Regions from separate parts of the Lysinibacillus sp. NPDC093190 genome, predicted to be linked through region 2. Evidence: riboswitches for the same ligand, from Rfam matches in the RefSeq annotation. Region 2 holds a riboswitch; each other region holds the start of a gene.
What was found. Region 2 has a riboswitch for S-adenosylmethionine ahead of ACQKOF_RS22150 (bifunctional homocysteine S-methyltransferase/methylenetetrahydrofolate reductase). Riboswitches for the same ligand answer to the same signal wherever they lie in the genome.

Region 1 (5,467 bases), on a different contig from region 2:
CGCAATCGTTTGTGGATTCGTAATATTCCGAACATCCGCCTCGTAGTTTAGCGTTTCTTGTACACGATCAAGAGAAGCGTTACCTTGCTGCATCACATTGATAAGTTCCCCAATTGCAAATATTGGCCAAACTGCTAGCCCCAAGTAAACATTGAACGTTACAAGCTGCCCAACTGTCATAGCCTCAGTCGCTACTAAATGAGCACCGTAGCCAAGCGCTACAACATAACTAATCCCAGTACCGACCTTTGTAATCGGTCCAAATAAGGCGTTAATTTTTGCGGTATGCATATTTTTTTCATATACAATCTCGCTCATCTCTGCAAAATTTGCTTCGTCCTTTTTTTCTTGTACGTATGCCCGTACAACTCGCACACCTGCAACCGACTCTAGAACACTATCATTCAGCTCTCCAAAAACATCTTGCGCCTTCATATAGCGTTCATGCACAATCTTCCCTAAATATTGAATAAGGATGGCCATGATCGGCACTGGCAGCATTGCAAAAAAAGTAAGCTTCCACGAAATCATAAAACCCATGGCAAAAATAATAAAGCCCATGTAAATAGTGGAATCAATCAGTGTCATAATCCCGAAGCCAGCAGTCAACGACACTGCGTTTAAATCATTCGTCGCACGGGCCATTAAATCTCCGGTACGATTTTTCTCATAAAACGTCGGTGTCATGCGCAAAAAATGCTGCATAAGGTTTCGACGCAAAATTTTCTCTAGGTTAATAGCCCCTTCAAATAATCTGAATTGCCACACAAAATTAAGGACATACCCCCCAATCATGATACCCACAAAAATCAAAATATACTTCGTTAAAAGAGCTGTTGTCATTTCTCCAGCAGTCAATATATCAATAATTGACCCTAGTAAATACGGTGGAACAACTTCTAAGCCACTTGCTATCATTAATAGCAAAACGGCTATTGTATATTGCTTCCAGTATTTCTTAAAAAACCAACTTAATTTACTTAAAACATCAAACATACGTTATAACCTTCTTTCTCTAGTGCTGGTTAAAGCTTTGCTACCCACTATCCATAAATTTCTTGATGAAAATCATTTTTTGTACTTTGTTTCGCATACACACGCACTCCCTTTTTTGTTATCACTACAACCCTTTTTTGCAACAAAAAAAAGACACATACCCCCAAAAAAAGAGCATGCGTCTCTTAATAAAAGGCAAGGAGTTACCCATGCCTTTTATTGTAATGTAAAATAAAATGTTAGAAGACATGGACAATGTATGCAGTTGTTCTTTGATATGATACTGGTAAAATTAACATCGTCATGCCCTCCTTTACTTAAGAATGTTATAGTGTTCTTGAAGATTATCACACCTTAGAAATATTTGTCAACTAACTCACTATTATTTTTTACGTTTTTCAGGAAATAATTAACGCTTTAAAGCAGCGAATTGCTAAAAGTAAAAATCTAGGACAAAAAGTAAAAACTAAAATTTAGAATTTAAAACTACAACTTTTTGTATTGACTTTCACGCCACGTAAACCTTTATGGTTAGTTTGTATGAACCTAAAGGAGGAAGTAAACATGAATGAATTTTATCAAATGCCCTTATTTGTAAAGCTAAAAGTAAGAAATATTGAAAAGTCAAAGGAATGGTATGCAAACACCCACTGAAGGAAGTTAAATTTCAATTCAGTATTTGATTTTCCAGATGCTAACGGAACAACTTCAATGACACACTTAAGAGGTGCAAAGTACCAAGACATAATGTTATTGAAGGACGAAGAAGTCAACACTTCTGACTCAGTCATTATTAATTTATTCTCTAGTGATATTCATAGTATTTATCAAGCCGCACTGGAAAATAAAACGAATATTATTCAACAACCGACAGTTCAACCATGGAATGCAAAAGAATTATCTTTAGAAGATCCAGATGGATATGTTTTTACAATAACGGAAAGTCTTGATGCCAATAAAGGTTTTGCTACTGTCATTGACAATGTTAAAGGTCAATTATAGTAATAATAAATTATGACATGATTCCAACAGAAACACGTTCGCCTGTTACACTACTTGTGTTAAGTAGGGTCTAAATCAATTTAACGGAACAAATTAAAGGTTTATCGGAGCAATTTCAAGATTTATCGCCCTAATTTTTAAATTTATCGCCCAACTTTAATTTAACACCTAACTATTTTAATTTATCGCTCAACTTTTTTTATTTATCACCCAACTTTTTTAATTTATTGCCCAACTTTTTTAATTTATTGCCTAAATTTTTAAATTTATCGCCCAACTTCCCAATAAAATCAAAGAATAGCTAACCCTGCGAGCCATTAGACTTTCACCCTCTTGAATAGCAAATACGGAGACTGTTCCCTGATTTCCATTAAGGGTGTAAAAATGCTGTCCATCTTTGATCACTCTAACATCCATCGGCAGTCCTGGAGCTGTACTATAGGTGTACTGGTAATATCCCAATGCCACCATCTACGTCCTTAGCAAGTTGAATATAAGAGACACGCACGCCAAACTGAAACGTCTTTCGCTGTTTTGAATTTTACTGTGTGCTTTCCAAGGCACCAGCTCTATAACAATAATAATATTATTTAGTAATTTATTATTTAGTAATTAATTATTAATTAGTAGTGACGGGTTTTCCCTAAATGGATTTTCAGTCAACGGTGTAATAGTGTTTGAATACTAAAGAGTTTCCCGTTCCGAACTACTGAGATAATAATTACGCCTCCTTGCTAGTTATATACATATTAAGAGATGATATAGGGACATTAACTACGAAGTATATTGGCAGGAAATATATTAGTCGACAATATATATAATATTCAAGAAGTCAAAATAAACTATAGAACAAAAACATTTGAACCAAAGCTGGCAAAACGGTATAAGATATAATGAAAAGGGTTATGGCATTCTCCATATGAGCTCTCTTTGATATATTTGAATCCATATAACTACAGAAATATATCGAAAATGGGTATCTCATGATACACTTTTTAATATAGACATTTTAGTAAGGAGTCTTTACTTTGAAATCATTTATAGCTATTGGAATTGGCGGATTTTTGGGTGCCATCTGTCGATACAGCCTTGGTCTAGCACTTTCAAATAACGGTGGTTTTCCATTTGCGACACTTTGCATAAACTTAATTGGCTGCTTTTGTTTAGCATGGCTATTTACAATGTTTACAAAGCGTACGCCTATTATTTTAGGAATTGGTACTGGCTTTTTTGGTGCCTTTACAACCTTTTCGACATTTTCTTTAGAAACGCTATTACTTTTACAGGATAGTAAATGGCTACAAGCCGGTTTTTATATTTTAGTGAGTGTATTTGGCGGTTTAGCTTGTGCATGGCTAGGATTTAAGCTAGCAAAGGGGCGCATCGTATGGTAATTATTGGTATCGGTGGATTTTTGGGTGCACTAACGAGATTTTATCTAGGAAAATTGATTGTCCATACATACCCATGGACAACATTTTTAATCAATATAACGGGTTCTTTTGCACTTGGCTTTCTATTTGCATTACATCCTAGTGATTGGATTTGGCATTTTATAGGGATTGGTTTTTTAGGGGCCTATACGACTTTTTCAACATTTGGTTTTGAATGTTTACAGCTCTTGGAGCAGAAAAAATGGGGACAAGCGATTGTTTATATATGCACTACAATTTTATTCGGTTTACTTTTCGCTGCACTTGGCTTTTTCCTTGTGTAGTAGCATTTTTGAGAAATAGAGGTGATTTTGTGACACAGCCATCAATCGAACAATTACAAGCGCTTGAAGTTGAAGTTGAACAAACACTATATACTTTAATCGACCTAGAACTAGAAGAAAACTTTCCAGAAATGAATACCCGCTTTGCTCAATTACTTGCAAAGGTACAGGCTGCACAGTTAATCGATTATAAACTAGACGTCCTCGTTGATCCTCAAGCATTTGCAACAGAAACATGTATTCTACTTCAAAGTTTAATAGAGGCAAAGTCTAGACCACATAAAAGACAACGACTTCTAACACATCGTATGATTTTAAAAATATGGCTGCGTAAAAATCAACGCTTTATGACGGAGTTTTTACCACAAATGTTTTAGGCGCCTCTCGATGTCTCAAGGGACGCCTCCTTTTAAAGTTGCAATTGTTTCAACACTTCTTTTATTTTCCCTTCAATTGTTTCATCAAATTTCTATAGCATACAAAAAATCGCAGTTTCCTATCCTCTGATCCCTGTTATTTGTTCAAATTTCCTCCATAAATATTTCAGAATGTAACTTTGAAGTAAAGTTTGAATAAAAATATGTTGCAAATATTGATTTTTTATTTTAATATTTATTATTGTGAAAAAAGAATAATATTTTTGCTTCTTATCAAGAGAGATGGAGGGACTGGCCCGATGAAATCTCGGCAGCGGAACTTATGATTTAAGTTACTGTGCCAAATCCAGCAGGCAAAGGCTTGATAGATAAGAGGAGTGTTTTATAGATATAAGGCCTCTTCTTGTTGGTACAAGAAGAGGCCTTTTTTTCGTAAAAAGAATGGACAAAAGACGTGTCCAATTTTATTTTTTGGAGGTAGACATGAAGAAAGGGAATCCATGGGCGCTGATCCCATTTGTTGTTTTTTTGATTTTATTTATTGGTTCAGGGGTTATTACAGGTGATTTTTATGCCTTTCCTGTCATTGTAGCCATTTCCATTTCAGGCGCTGTGGCTCTGGCGATGAATCGAAAAGAATCGTTTGCGCAAAAGGTTGATATTTTTTGCAAAGGCGCAGGTAATTTAAATGTCATGCTGATGGTTGTTATTTTTCTCTTGGCTGGGGCCTTTTCAGAGGTAGCAAAAGGCATGGGGGCAGTGGACTCCACTGTTAACTTTGCTTTATCGGTCGTTCCACCAAACTTGCTTGTCGTAGGCCTGTTCATCATTGCCTGCTTTATCTCCCTGTCAATGGGTACATCGGTAGGAACGATTGTTGCACTGGCGCCAATTGGAGTTGGGATAAGCGGGCATATCGACCTTTCCATGGCTTTAGTAATGGCAGCGATTGTTGGCGGTTCGATGTTTGGCGATAATTTATCTTTTATTTCAGATACAACAATTACTGCTGTTCGTTCACAGGGTGCACAAATGAAGGATAAATTTAAAGTGAATTTTTGGATTGTGTTGCCGGCAGCTATTGTAACGAGCATTATTTTAGGGTTTATCACAATGGGTGAAACGGCACAAGTGGAACATTTAAGCTATAGTTGGGTAAAAATTATTCCCTATGTTTTGGTTATTATTTTAGCGTTAGCTGGAATGAATGTTTTCCTTGTTCTAGCATTTGGGATTGTTCTCGCTGGGGCTGTTGGCTTAGCGGATAGCAGCTATCATTTAATGAGCCTTTTCCAAAAGATTGGTGAAGGAATGGCAGGCATGTATGAAATGGCATTTCTTGCGATATTAATAGCTGGCATGGTGGAGGTTATTA
Region 2 (5,467 bases):
GGAAACGAACAATGCATTTCATCGCTTAAGTGGACAATCAGATGAGATTAAACAACTAGCGAAAAAATCACTTCAAGTGTCGACTATGGCTGAGAGTCAGGCATTAGAAGGTCGTGACCGATTAAAGAGTCAATCGCAAAATATGAGTAATATTATTTATTCGCTTGATGATATAGCGGAAAATATTACACAGTTGGCAGATATGTCAAAGGAAATGGAATCGATTATGAATGTTGTGACAAATATTGCTAATCAAACAAACTTGTTGGCTTTAAATGCGGCAATAGAAGCGGCACGTGCTGGAGAAGCGGGTAAAGGCTTTAGTGTTGTTGCAGATGAAGTACGGAAACTATCGATTCAAACAAAGGAATCTGTCACATCGGTAGCGACGTTACTACATAAAACGAATGAGCGGACAGATAAACTTGTTCATTCGCTTAGTAATATTCAAGAAGAGGTAGCCTCTGGTGAGGAAAATATGGTTCAAACGGAAGGACAATTTACTAACATATTAGAAGCTATGACCGAGGCTAAAGATCAAAATGGTCGGATGGAAAAAGAAATACAAACAATAGTAGAAGTACTAAGTGAATTAGGTATTGCCTTAAACGAAGTGAAAAATTCAGCTGGAAAATTAGCTAGCTTTACACAAAATTTAAATTAATTAAGAGATAAGCAAAAAACAAAGAAAATTGTTGTTTCCTATTTTTTTTAGGCGCTACTCACTTTAAGGCACAAATAACAATATATAAACTGTTAATATATAATATCCTTTAGATAGATTAAAGCCTCTAGCGAATACGTGCTATTTGAATATAGAAAAAAATGGAGCTATCCAATGCTGGATAGCTCCATTTTTGCTAAATTTGTAAAGGGTTTAACGTAATTTTTGATAAAAAAAGTTTATACTGAATAAAGAACTAAAAATAGGGGCGGTTAATATGAAAACAGTTGTTGTATTAGGTGGCGGAATTACGGGATTGTGTACGATGCATTATTTACAACGTCAAATTCAGGAGAAAAACTTAGATGTAAAACTTGTGCTTGTTGAAAAAAATACATACCTTGGTGGTAAGCTTCACTCTGCATATGAACAAGGCTTCATCATGGAAACAGGAGCAGATTCAATTGTGGCGCGTCATAAAGGTGTCATGGAGTTAGTAAAGGAACTTGATTTTGAACAAAATCTTGCGTACAACGAAACAGGTATTTCGTATATTTACACAAATAATGAGCTACATGCCATCCCAGCAGACTCAACGTTCGGTATTCCTATGAGCTTACTATCACTTGAGGAAAGCACGCTTGTATCAGAGGAAGGTAAAAAAGAAGCATTAAAGGATTTAACAATGCCAAATGAAGTGTTTACAAAGGAAAGTTCAATTGGAGAATTTTTAACGTATTATTTAGGAGAGGAGCTTGTTCAAAACCAAATAGCGCCCGTACTTGCAGGTGTATATTCTGGAGATCTAAATCAACTTTCAATTGCTTCCACTTTACCGTATTTAATCGATTACAAAAACGATTACGGTAGTATTATTAAAGGTTTCGATGCAAACAGAGAACAATTTTTAAAAGCTGCCAATAAAAAATTTATTTCATTTAAAAATGGTTTATCATCACTAATAGATCGACTTGAAGAAACACTAACGGATGTAGAAATTATAAAAGGGGTTGCCACTACTAATGTTAAAAAGCAGGAGAATCAATATTCTGTTACTTTAGCAAACGGTAAAATGATGGAGGCAAATCATGTTGTAATGGCACTGCCAAATGGAGCGGTACAAAGTTTATTGCAGGATGAATCTTTGAACTGCTACTTTGAACAATTCAATACTGCATCCGCCATTACGATTTACTTAGGATTTGACGTACCCGATAATAGATTACCCGCGGATGGAACAGGCTATATTGTGTCACATAATTCGGGTGTTATATGTAATGCAGCAACGTGGACAAGTCGCAAATGGAAACACACCTCAGTAGAAGGGAAATTACTTGTACGACTGTTTTATAAGAGCATTAACCCTGAGTATGAGAGATTGCGTATGATGACAGATGAAGAGTTAGCAGCTGTTGCTCTAGAGGATGTAAGAAAAAGCTTGGGCATTGAGGAAAAACCAACTGTTGTTGACGTGACAAAATGGATCGACCAGATGCCAAAGTATGACTTGGCACATCGTGAAGCGTTGCAAGGTCTTGTACAAGAGCTTGAGAAAAACTATCCAAATTTATCTATAGCGGGATGCTCTTATTTTGGAGTAGGCATAGGTGCATGTATTCAAAATGGTAAAAAAATTGGTGAGGAACTTGCTGGAAAACTATCGTAATTGTTTAAAATAAATCAAAATATAATATTTTTCGTAAAAATTATCCTTTGTTCTGTGAAATAGTCTTGACTCAATCATTCGTAAAGGATATGATTCTTTTAATTATTTAAAAAATTCATACTAAATTCTTATCAAGAGAAGCTGAGGGACTGGCCCTATGAAGCTTCAGCAACCAACTTTTTGTCAGGTGCTAAATCCAGAAGACCGTTGTGTCGAAGATGAGAAGGAAAAACAATTACGAAACGACGTAAAAGCCTTCTTTTTTTATGAAAGAAGGCTTTTTTATTTAACTTCTTTCAGCAGAAGTCTCCCACCTATATAGGTGGTGAGATGAATGCGGATTTAAGTTACTTTTCAGCGGGTATCCATATATCCGCTGAAAGAAGTTAAAGCCTCCGGCGGATGTCACGTAATCGGAAAGGAGTTCTTAGAGGATGTTAGCCTAAAATCATCGCATCCATGCGATAACGGCTAACTGGCCTGCATCGTGCAGGCCTAAGCACAAAGCCGATTCCGGACGCAATTATGCCGAGGCATAATTGATAAAGATAAGGGAAGAGAGGCTAGTTTTATGGGATTGCTTGAAAGGTTAAAAACGCATGTTCTTACAGCGGATGGCGCAATTGGTACGGTTTTATACGGCTATGGCTTGGAGTACTGCCATGAGGAAATGAATGTACAGAGACCTGAATTAATTGAAAAGATTCATAGAGAATATATAGCAGCTGGTGCCGATATTATTCAAACGAACACTTACGGAGCTAATGCCATAAAATTAGCCCGTTATGGATTAGAATCTCGTGTGCAGCAGTTTAATGAAGCCGCTATAACGATTGCAAAACGAGCAGCGGCAGATGGTGGACAATTTGTCTTAGGTACTATTGGAGGAATCCGTGGTATTCGTAAAAGTGACGCATCGTTAGAGGGAATTTTAGCAACAGTTGATGAGCAGGCAACTGTTTTACTTGCAGGAAATCCAGATGGTCTTTTACTTGAAACTTATTATGATTTTGAAGAGCTAACAGCGACTTTAACAATGCTACGAGGTAAAACGAAATTACCGATTATTGCTCAAGTTTCTATGCACGAACCCGGAATTTTGCAAAATGGAATGAGCTTAAATAACGCCTTACATAAACTTGAAGCGCTAGGTGCTGATATCGTTGGTGTTAACTGTCGTTTAGGCCCTCACCATACTATACAAGCATTCGAAGGGGTAGAGCTTCCTAAGAAGGCATTTATGTCAGCATATCCGAACGCCTCTCTCCTTGATTTGGAGGATGGCCGTGTCGTATATGAGTCAGAGGCAGATTATTTTGGTCGAGCAGCTGTAGAGCTTCGTGATCAGGGGGTACGTTTAATTGGTGGCTGCTGTGGTACGACACCAAAGCATATTGCTGCAGCGAAAAAGTACTTAGAGGAGCTATCCCCGGTCGAGGAAAAGTATGCAAAGCCAGAAAAAGTAGAGGTTGTACGTGAGGCAGAGCCAGCAAATTATGAGCCATTACATGTAAAAGTAAAACGTGAACGCTCAGTAATAGTGGAGTTAGATACACCAAGACATTTAGAGATCGAAGGCTTTATTGAAGGTGCAAAAAAAATATATGAGGCGGGCGCGGATGTAGTCATGATGGCCGATAATTCACTTGCTTCTCCAAGGATTAGTAATGTCGCAATGGGAGCCTTACTGAAAGAAACACACGGGGTACGCCCGTTGACACATATAACATGCCGAGATCGTAATTTAATTGGTCTTCAATCACATTTAATGGGATTAAATGCACTAGGGATTCATGATATTTTAGCAGTTACTGGAGATCCGACAAAGGTAGGCGATTTCCCAGGAGCAACTAGCGTTTATGATGTATCTTCAATGGAGCTCATCCAATTAATAAAACAGTTAAATGAAGGTGTATCGTTTTCAGGGAAACCACTTCGTAAAAAGGCGAATTTCTCTGTAGCGGCTGCCTTTAATCCTAACGTACGTGTGCTCGATCGCGCTGTCTCTCGATTAGAAAAGAAAATTGAACATGGGGCAGATTATTTTATTTCACAGCCTGTTTATACAAAGGAAAAAATCGTGGAAATTTACGAGGCGACAAAGCATTTAGAAACACCAATTTATATAGGTATTATGCCAGTAACTAGCTATAAAAGTGCGGAGTTCTTACATCATGAAGTGCCAGGCATCAAACTATCTGATGATGCGTTAGCACGTATGAAGGCTTGTGGTGAAGATAAGGAACGCGCAACACTAGAAGGGATTGCAATTGCCAAGGAATTAGTAGAAGTAGCAACGGAATATTTCAATGGTATTTACCTCATCACACCATTTTTACGCTACGATATGACACTAGAATTAATGAAATTTATTGAGCAATTGGATGAACAGAAAAAAGGGGTAAGTATAAATGGCTAAGCACTTGATTGAAGAGCAACTAGAGAAACGAATTTTAATTCTTGATGGCGCAATGGGTACAATGCTACAAAATGAAAATTTATCAGCAGAGGATTTTGGCGGCGAGGAATATGATGGCTGTAATGAAAATCTCGTGCTAACTAGACCAGATGTGCTTGAAAAGGTTCATAGAAAATATTTAGAGGCTGGAGCAGATATTATTTGTACAAATACATTTGGAGGTACACCACTTGTATTAAATGAATATGATCTTGGTACGAAGGCAGAAGAAATCAATAAACGTGCTGTAGAAATTGCACGCAAAGTAGTGGATGAGTTTTCAACATCCGATTGGCCACGTTTTGTTGCGGGGGCTATGGGACCAACTACAAAAACCTTGTCGGTTACAGGTGGTATTACATTCGATGAGTTAGAGGAAAACTTTTATGTTCAGGCAAAGGCATTAATCGAAGCAGGATCGGACGTCCTATTGCTAGAAACTAGTCAGGATATGCTAAATGTTAAGGCGGGGACATTGGGGATATCTCGTGCCTTTGAAGCAACTGGAAAAGAGCTACCTGTAATGATATCGGGAACAATTGAACCGATGGGAACGACACTGGCTGGTCAAACAATTGATGCTTTTTACATTTCTATTGAGCATATTAAACCATTGTCAGTGGGCTTAAACTGTGCGACTGGACCAGAGTTTATGACTGATCATATCCGTTCACTAGCA
Region 3 (5,467 bases), on a different contig from region 2:
CTATAAATTTGGGTTACCTTTATTACGAAAATACGGTTCGAAAGTCCATATTACTGAACAGAAAATTGATTTTACTAAAAAGTTATTTGAAAAAATTGGACCAATATTATTATTAATAGGGTATTTTATTCCTGGTGTACGTCATCTTACTGCATATATTGCGGCTATCAATAATTATCCTTATAAAAAATTTGCTTTCTTTGCTTATACGGGAGCAACTATATGGACATTTACTTTTATTACTTTAGGGAAGGTACTTGGAGAGAAATGGCATTATGTTGGGTTATATTTATCCCGCTACAGCATTTATCTTATAGTATTGTTCATAATAATTATGTTGATCGTTTATGTGGTTTTCAAAAAAAGGAATTTCCCGAAATAAATGATTAAGAAAGAGGCTGGGACAAAACTAGCTTCAATTAGTGAGAAATCCGAATTTGAATGAATTCAAATTCGGATTTCTCTATTTTTTATGTTGTCTCCATATAGCTCTTAGCTAATGGCTGTGAATTTTCTTAAATTCACGGCCATTAATGCGAGGCCCATCTCGTTTTCAACCTTCGATTTTCCTCGTACAGAAAATCGAGTGAAACGCAAATTAGCCTTCAAGAATCCAAAAACTGGTTCCACGTCAATTTTGCGTTGACGATAAATGGTACTCGTTTTTTCTTCTGAAAGCTTTGCTCTCACATATTCTTTTTGTTGTTCCCACTTCTCATTCACCATTAACTTACGATTATTTCCTTCTTTTGCTTTTGTACATAATGAACGGAGGGGGCATCCGGAACAGTCTTCACATTCGTATACCTTAAACTCACGCGTGAAATCATACTTATCCGTTTTCGTGGTACGATATTTAAATACAAGCTGTTGTTGGTTTGGGCAAGTGTATCGATCATTTTCTTCATCATAATCCCAGTTCGCTGTATTGAATTCGTTTTGCTTATACTTTTTCTTCTGTTCTTTTAAATACATGTTGTACGTGATTAAGGCTTCTCGCTTACGATTGGAAAGGATATCATCATAATTTTGTTCACTGCCATATCCGGCATCTGCGACGATGTGTTTTGGTAACTTAAAATAATGTTGTTCGATTTCATCTAAAAATGGGATTAATGTACGTGTATCCGTTGGGTTCGGAAAAATACTGTAGGCAAACGCATACTGACCTTCTGTAGCCACTTGTATGTTATAACCTGCCTTCAATTGACCATTTTTCATATAGTCATCTTTCATACGCATAAATGTCGCATCCGGGTCTGTTTTCGAATAACTATTTCGTTCGTTAAAGATTTCGAAGTCTCTTTGATATTTTAGTTTGCGTTCAATATAGTCGATTAATTGTTTGCGAGCTAGCTTTGGGAATTTCCGTTCCGTTCTTAAAGCCTTTCGCTCTGCTACATCCGATGAGTCCTCAATTTTTCGATCATATTCAGAAATCACTTCATCTACTTTTTCGACCATTTGAGCGAGGTCTTCCAATGCTAATTCCTTTTCATTTTCCCGTTCAATTTCTGGCATGATTTCTTTTTCAAGCAGCTCATCGTATAGCTGGTTTGACTTTTCAATTAGTCCGTTATGATATTTCTCAATCGACTTTTTCCACACGAATGTAAATTTGTTCGCATTCGCTTCAATCTTTGTTCCATCAATAAAAATAGCTTCTTGATCAATTAATTCTTCCTGTACCAGCTGGCAGCGGAATTGAACGAAGCATTGACGAATCAACTCTTTCACCTCTGGATGGACACGGAATCGGTTGATTGTGCGGTAGGTTGGTTCATACCCTTGAGCTAGCCACATCATCCGAAGACTATCTTTTAAAAGCGCTTCAATTTTGCGCCCTGAGAAGACAGATTGCGTGTAGGCACATAAGATAATTTTAAGCATCATGCGTGGATGGTAGGCAGGACAGCCCTCATTTCGAAGGAATAGTTTAAACGCTTCGGGCGGGATACTTTCGACTAAATGGTGGACATGGAAGGCAATATCATTCTTTTGTAACTTCACTTCTAAATCTAAAGGCAAAACTAATTGATTCATGTTATAATCTTTAAACATAAGGATCCTTCTTTCTGTATAATTTTGTTGTGGTGACCTAATTTTATCAGAAGTGGTCCTTATTTTTTTATGAAAAAAATTTAAAGCCGGTGAAATTTTACTGATCGTAAAATTTCACCGGCTTTTTAGTTTAGAGATGGGTTTTGTCCCAGCCCCTTTTGCTATATTAAGGCAATATTGCAAATGAACGCACAGGGAATCCAGAGGCTTTCTCAGGCTTTGGCACAATATTGAATATAGCAGCGCCTTTTGGAGGTAGCTTATCCAAATTTGTCATAAGCTCAATTTGGTAAGTATCTTGCTCAAGCACAAAATATTCGCCATCTAGCTTACCATTTTTACGAAAATCAGCTGCTGAATCTGTATCAAAAGTTTCGTGGCCAATAGCACTTACTTTTCGTTCGTTGAATAAAAATTGTAATGCTTCTAATCCCCAACCAGGAATATGATTATTACCATCCGCATCCTTGTTACTGAAAGCCTCTTTATCTGGCCAACGTTTACTCCAATCCGTACGCAACGCAACGAAGGTACCTGCTTCGATTTCCCCATATTCAGCCTCAAAATCAAGAATATCTTGAACACTTAATGTGAAGTCGTTATTAATTTCGGCTTCCTTAGATTTATCGATAACGATTAGTGGTAGGACTAGTTCTTTTAGCTCCAATTCTTCTAAATAGCGCGTATCTCGCACAAAATGGATAGGTGGATCGATATGTGTTCCGTATTGCCCAGGGAAAGTGAATTGCTGCGCAAAGAAGCCATCATCATGGGAAAATAATGTTTCAAATTTTGCATCATCAAACATAAAGAAGTGGGGCGAATTAGGACCAAATGTATGTGTTAAATCCACCCATTCTTTCGATTTCAATAGTTGAATTGCTTGTAAAAGTTCGTTTGCCATAATATCTTCCTGCTTTCTTTTAATTATTTTTGGATGCAACAATAAAAAAGAGCCCTCCTTGTAGAAAGAGGACTCTTGTGCAAAACAACTAAAGTAAGTCTTCTCATCTTCAAGGCTAAATTTCGCCAATTGGAATTAGCACCATACCTATAGGCTGGTTGCTGAGACTTCATAGGGCCAATCCCTCCGTCTCTCTTGATAAGAAAATGCGATATAAGAATTTTCAGAAATAATGTTTACAAACACTTTAGCATATTTATTTATAGTTTACAAGTTCAATAGGGATACATGGTTAAAATTCATAAAGATGCTAAAGGCAAAAAAAGAGGGCCCTCTTTAAAGGGCCAACTCTTCACCAATTCAAAATTAATGTTAGCTTACAACAGCTCTTATCAGTAAATGTTATATGAAATCCATCTGGTGTATAGTTCGTTTCGAATTTTAAAGTAATACCTGTTAACGCAATTAATTTTTCAACTTCTGTTTTATTTGATTGTTGTGCTGCGTTCATAAGATCATGTGCAAATTGCTCGGATTCATCAATTTTATCTGTAAGTAATTGTGCTTGCTGCATAATAGCCTTGATCCGTTTCGCAGAAGTCTTCAATCTATTTGTATTGACGGGTGGAAATGGACTTCTATTTGTTGGGTTTGTTGGCATTGCTAGATGTCTAGAAGGTAGTTGAGTAGTTGGTTGATTTGCCATTGCCCATGCTGGATAATAATTAGGATAGACAAAATACGGATAAGGATTGTAATACAACTAAATTCCTCCTATCCTATAGCTGATACTCTATATTATGTACAACAAAGACTTTCGGTGTTAATGGTTACTGCTTTGAAAAGCCTGAGTAAAAGGGGCTCAGTTCAATGGCTTAAATCTTGACCAATTTATTCTTTTTCAAAAGGAGTTATTAAGATGGATATTCGTGCATACATAAAAAATGGTTTTGAAGTTTACTATGAACGTTATAATCAGGTGTCTGAAGAAGGATTTTGTAGGTGGATGTGCCCTGACGTACCTGAAGAAATGAAAGTAGCTGATATCGATGCAGAGTGGTCTATGTGGAGAATGATTCCTTCCACTGTAACAGAGGAAGATATTCAAACGTTAGAAAAAGAGTTCGGACTTAATTTTCCCGAATGGTATAAAGCTTTTATTTCAACGTATCATCATTATTTTGGTGTAATACCTGACCAAAGTATTGAAGAACCTTTAAATAACGTAAGGGATATGTTTAATCCATCATTATGTAGTTTAGGATATCTTCCATTTACATGGGATACAGAGTATGGAAAAATAATTTGTATTGATTTAAATAATAATGCTGATGAAGAAAATTGTGCAATATATGAAATTGAACATGAAATTTTATTTGATGATGATGCCGATATTCAATCGTCATTAGACTATCTGTATCCAAATTTCAAGGCATATTTTGATGATACTTTCCTTGAGTCTAATAAATAGCAAAAAGGAAGGGGCATTTTAGACAGCACCTTCCTCGCATTTTTTTACTTATAAGCAACGTACCTATTGTTTGTTTCTATCGAAGATTAACCATAGGAACGTAGTAGCAGCGGCAAGCATCACCATGAAGAATCCGTATACAGGTGTATGCGCTAATGATTGGTGGCGAATGATGAATCCCCCGATGTATGAACCTAGAAAAATACCAATGTTAAAGGCCGAAATATTTAATGCTGAAGCCATTGAGATAGCTGATGGTATATATTTTTCTGAAAGTTGAACGGTATAAAGCTGTAATCCCGGTACATTCATAAACATAAATAGCCCCATCATAAAGACCATCATTAATCCAATAAACGATGATTCTAAAAAGAAGCCGATGCCGAGTAGTGCTAATGCTAAGCCAATAAAGATAATAAAGATAGAACGTAAAGGGTTATTATTTGCAAAATGACCACCTAATGTATTACCGATAGCAACACAAATACCAAATACAACTAATATAATGACAATTGCTTGAGGTGAATAGCCCATATATTGCTCTAATATAGGGGAAACATATGTGTACACTACAAACACGCCACCATATCCGATTGCTGTAATAAAGAGAATTAATAGCATTCGTATATTCCCTAATACTTTCCCGATATCGCGAATAGATATTGGATTGCCTTTCGATAATTGACTAGGCACAAGCAGAGCATTACTAATTAATCCAATAATACCAATAACGACAATAAAAATGAACGACATTCGCCAGTCAGTAACTTGTCCAATAAAAGTTCCTAATGGGACACCTGTCACAGTTGCTACTGTTAACCCTGTGAACATAATAGCTATTGCACTTGCTCGTTTATTAGGTGCCACAACATCTGCAGCGATAACAGAGGCAATAGACATAAACACGCCATGTGCTAATGCTGAAATAACACGGCCGGCAAGTAGTAATGAGAATGAGGGTGCTAGAGCTGCAAGTAAATTCCCGATAATAAAAAGCACCATGACGAGCAGCAATACATTTTTACGACTAA

Region 1: another riboswitch for S-adenosylmethionine. It lies ahead of ACQKOF_RS03105 (Na+/H+ antiporter NhaC family protein); the one in region 2 lies ahead of ACQKOF_RS22150 (bifunctional homocysteine S-methyltransferase/methylenetetrahydrofolate reductase).
Region 3: another riboswitch for S-adenosylmethionine. It lies ahead of ACQKOF_RS03685 (cyclase family protein); the one in region 2 lies ahead of ACQKOF_RS22150 (bifunctional homocysteine S-methyltransferase/methylenetetrahydrofolate reductase).

What each region holds. Positions count from the first base shown of each region.
Region 1 is NZ_JBNNVG010000002.1:226,428-231,894, forward strand. Features, by position in the region: gene ACQKOF_RS03075 (ABC transporter ATP-binding protein) at 1-996, opposite strand, end outside; gene ACQKOF_RS03080 (hypothetical protein) at 1,708-1,998, shown strand; partial or broken gene ACQKOF_RS03085 (hypothetical protein) at 2,251-2,453, opposite strand; gene crcB (fluoride efflux transporter CrcB) at 3,027-3,392, shown strand; gene crcB (fluoride efflux transporter CrcB) at 3,386-3,715, shown strand; gene ACQKOF_RS03100 (hypothetical protein) at 3,745-4,092, shown strand; SAM riboswitch class I at 4,360-4,467, shown strand; gene ACQKOF_RS03105 (Na+/H+ antiporter NhaC family protein) at 4,576-5,467, shown strand, end outside.
Region 2 is NZ_JBNNVG010000039.1:4,764-10,230, forward strand. Features, by position in the region: gene ACQKOF_RS22140 (protoglobin domain-containing protein) at 1-664, shown strand, start outside; gene ACQKOF_RS22145 (protoporphyrinogen oxidase) at 942-2,330, shown strand; SAM riboswitch class I at 2,456-2,555, shown strand; gene ACQKOF_RS22150 (bifunctional homocysteine S-methyltransferase/methylenetetrahydrofolate reductase) at 2,902-4,749, shown strand; gene metH (methionine synthase) at 4,742-5,467, shown strand, end outside.
Region 3 is NZ_JBNNVG010000003.1:30,879-36,345, forward strand. Features, by position in the region: gene ACQKOF_RS03675 (DedA family protein) at 1-382, shown strand, start outside; partial or broken gene ACQKOF_RS03680 (IS1182 family transposase) at 502-2,061, opposite strand; gene ACQKOF_RS03685 (cyclase family protein) at 2,228-2,965, opposite strand; SAM riboswitch class I at 3,066-3,170, opposite strand; gene ACQKOF_RS03690 (hypothetical protein) at 3,318-3,728, opposite strand; gene ACQKOF_RS03695 (SMI1/KNR4 family protein) at 3,885-4,436, shown strand; gene ACQKOF_RS03700 (MFS transporter) at 4,500-5,467, opposite strand, start outside.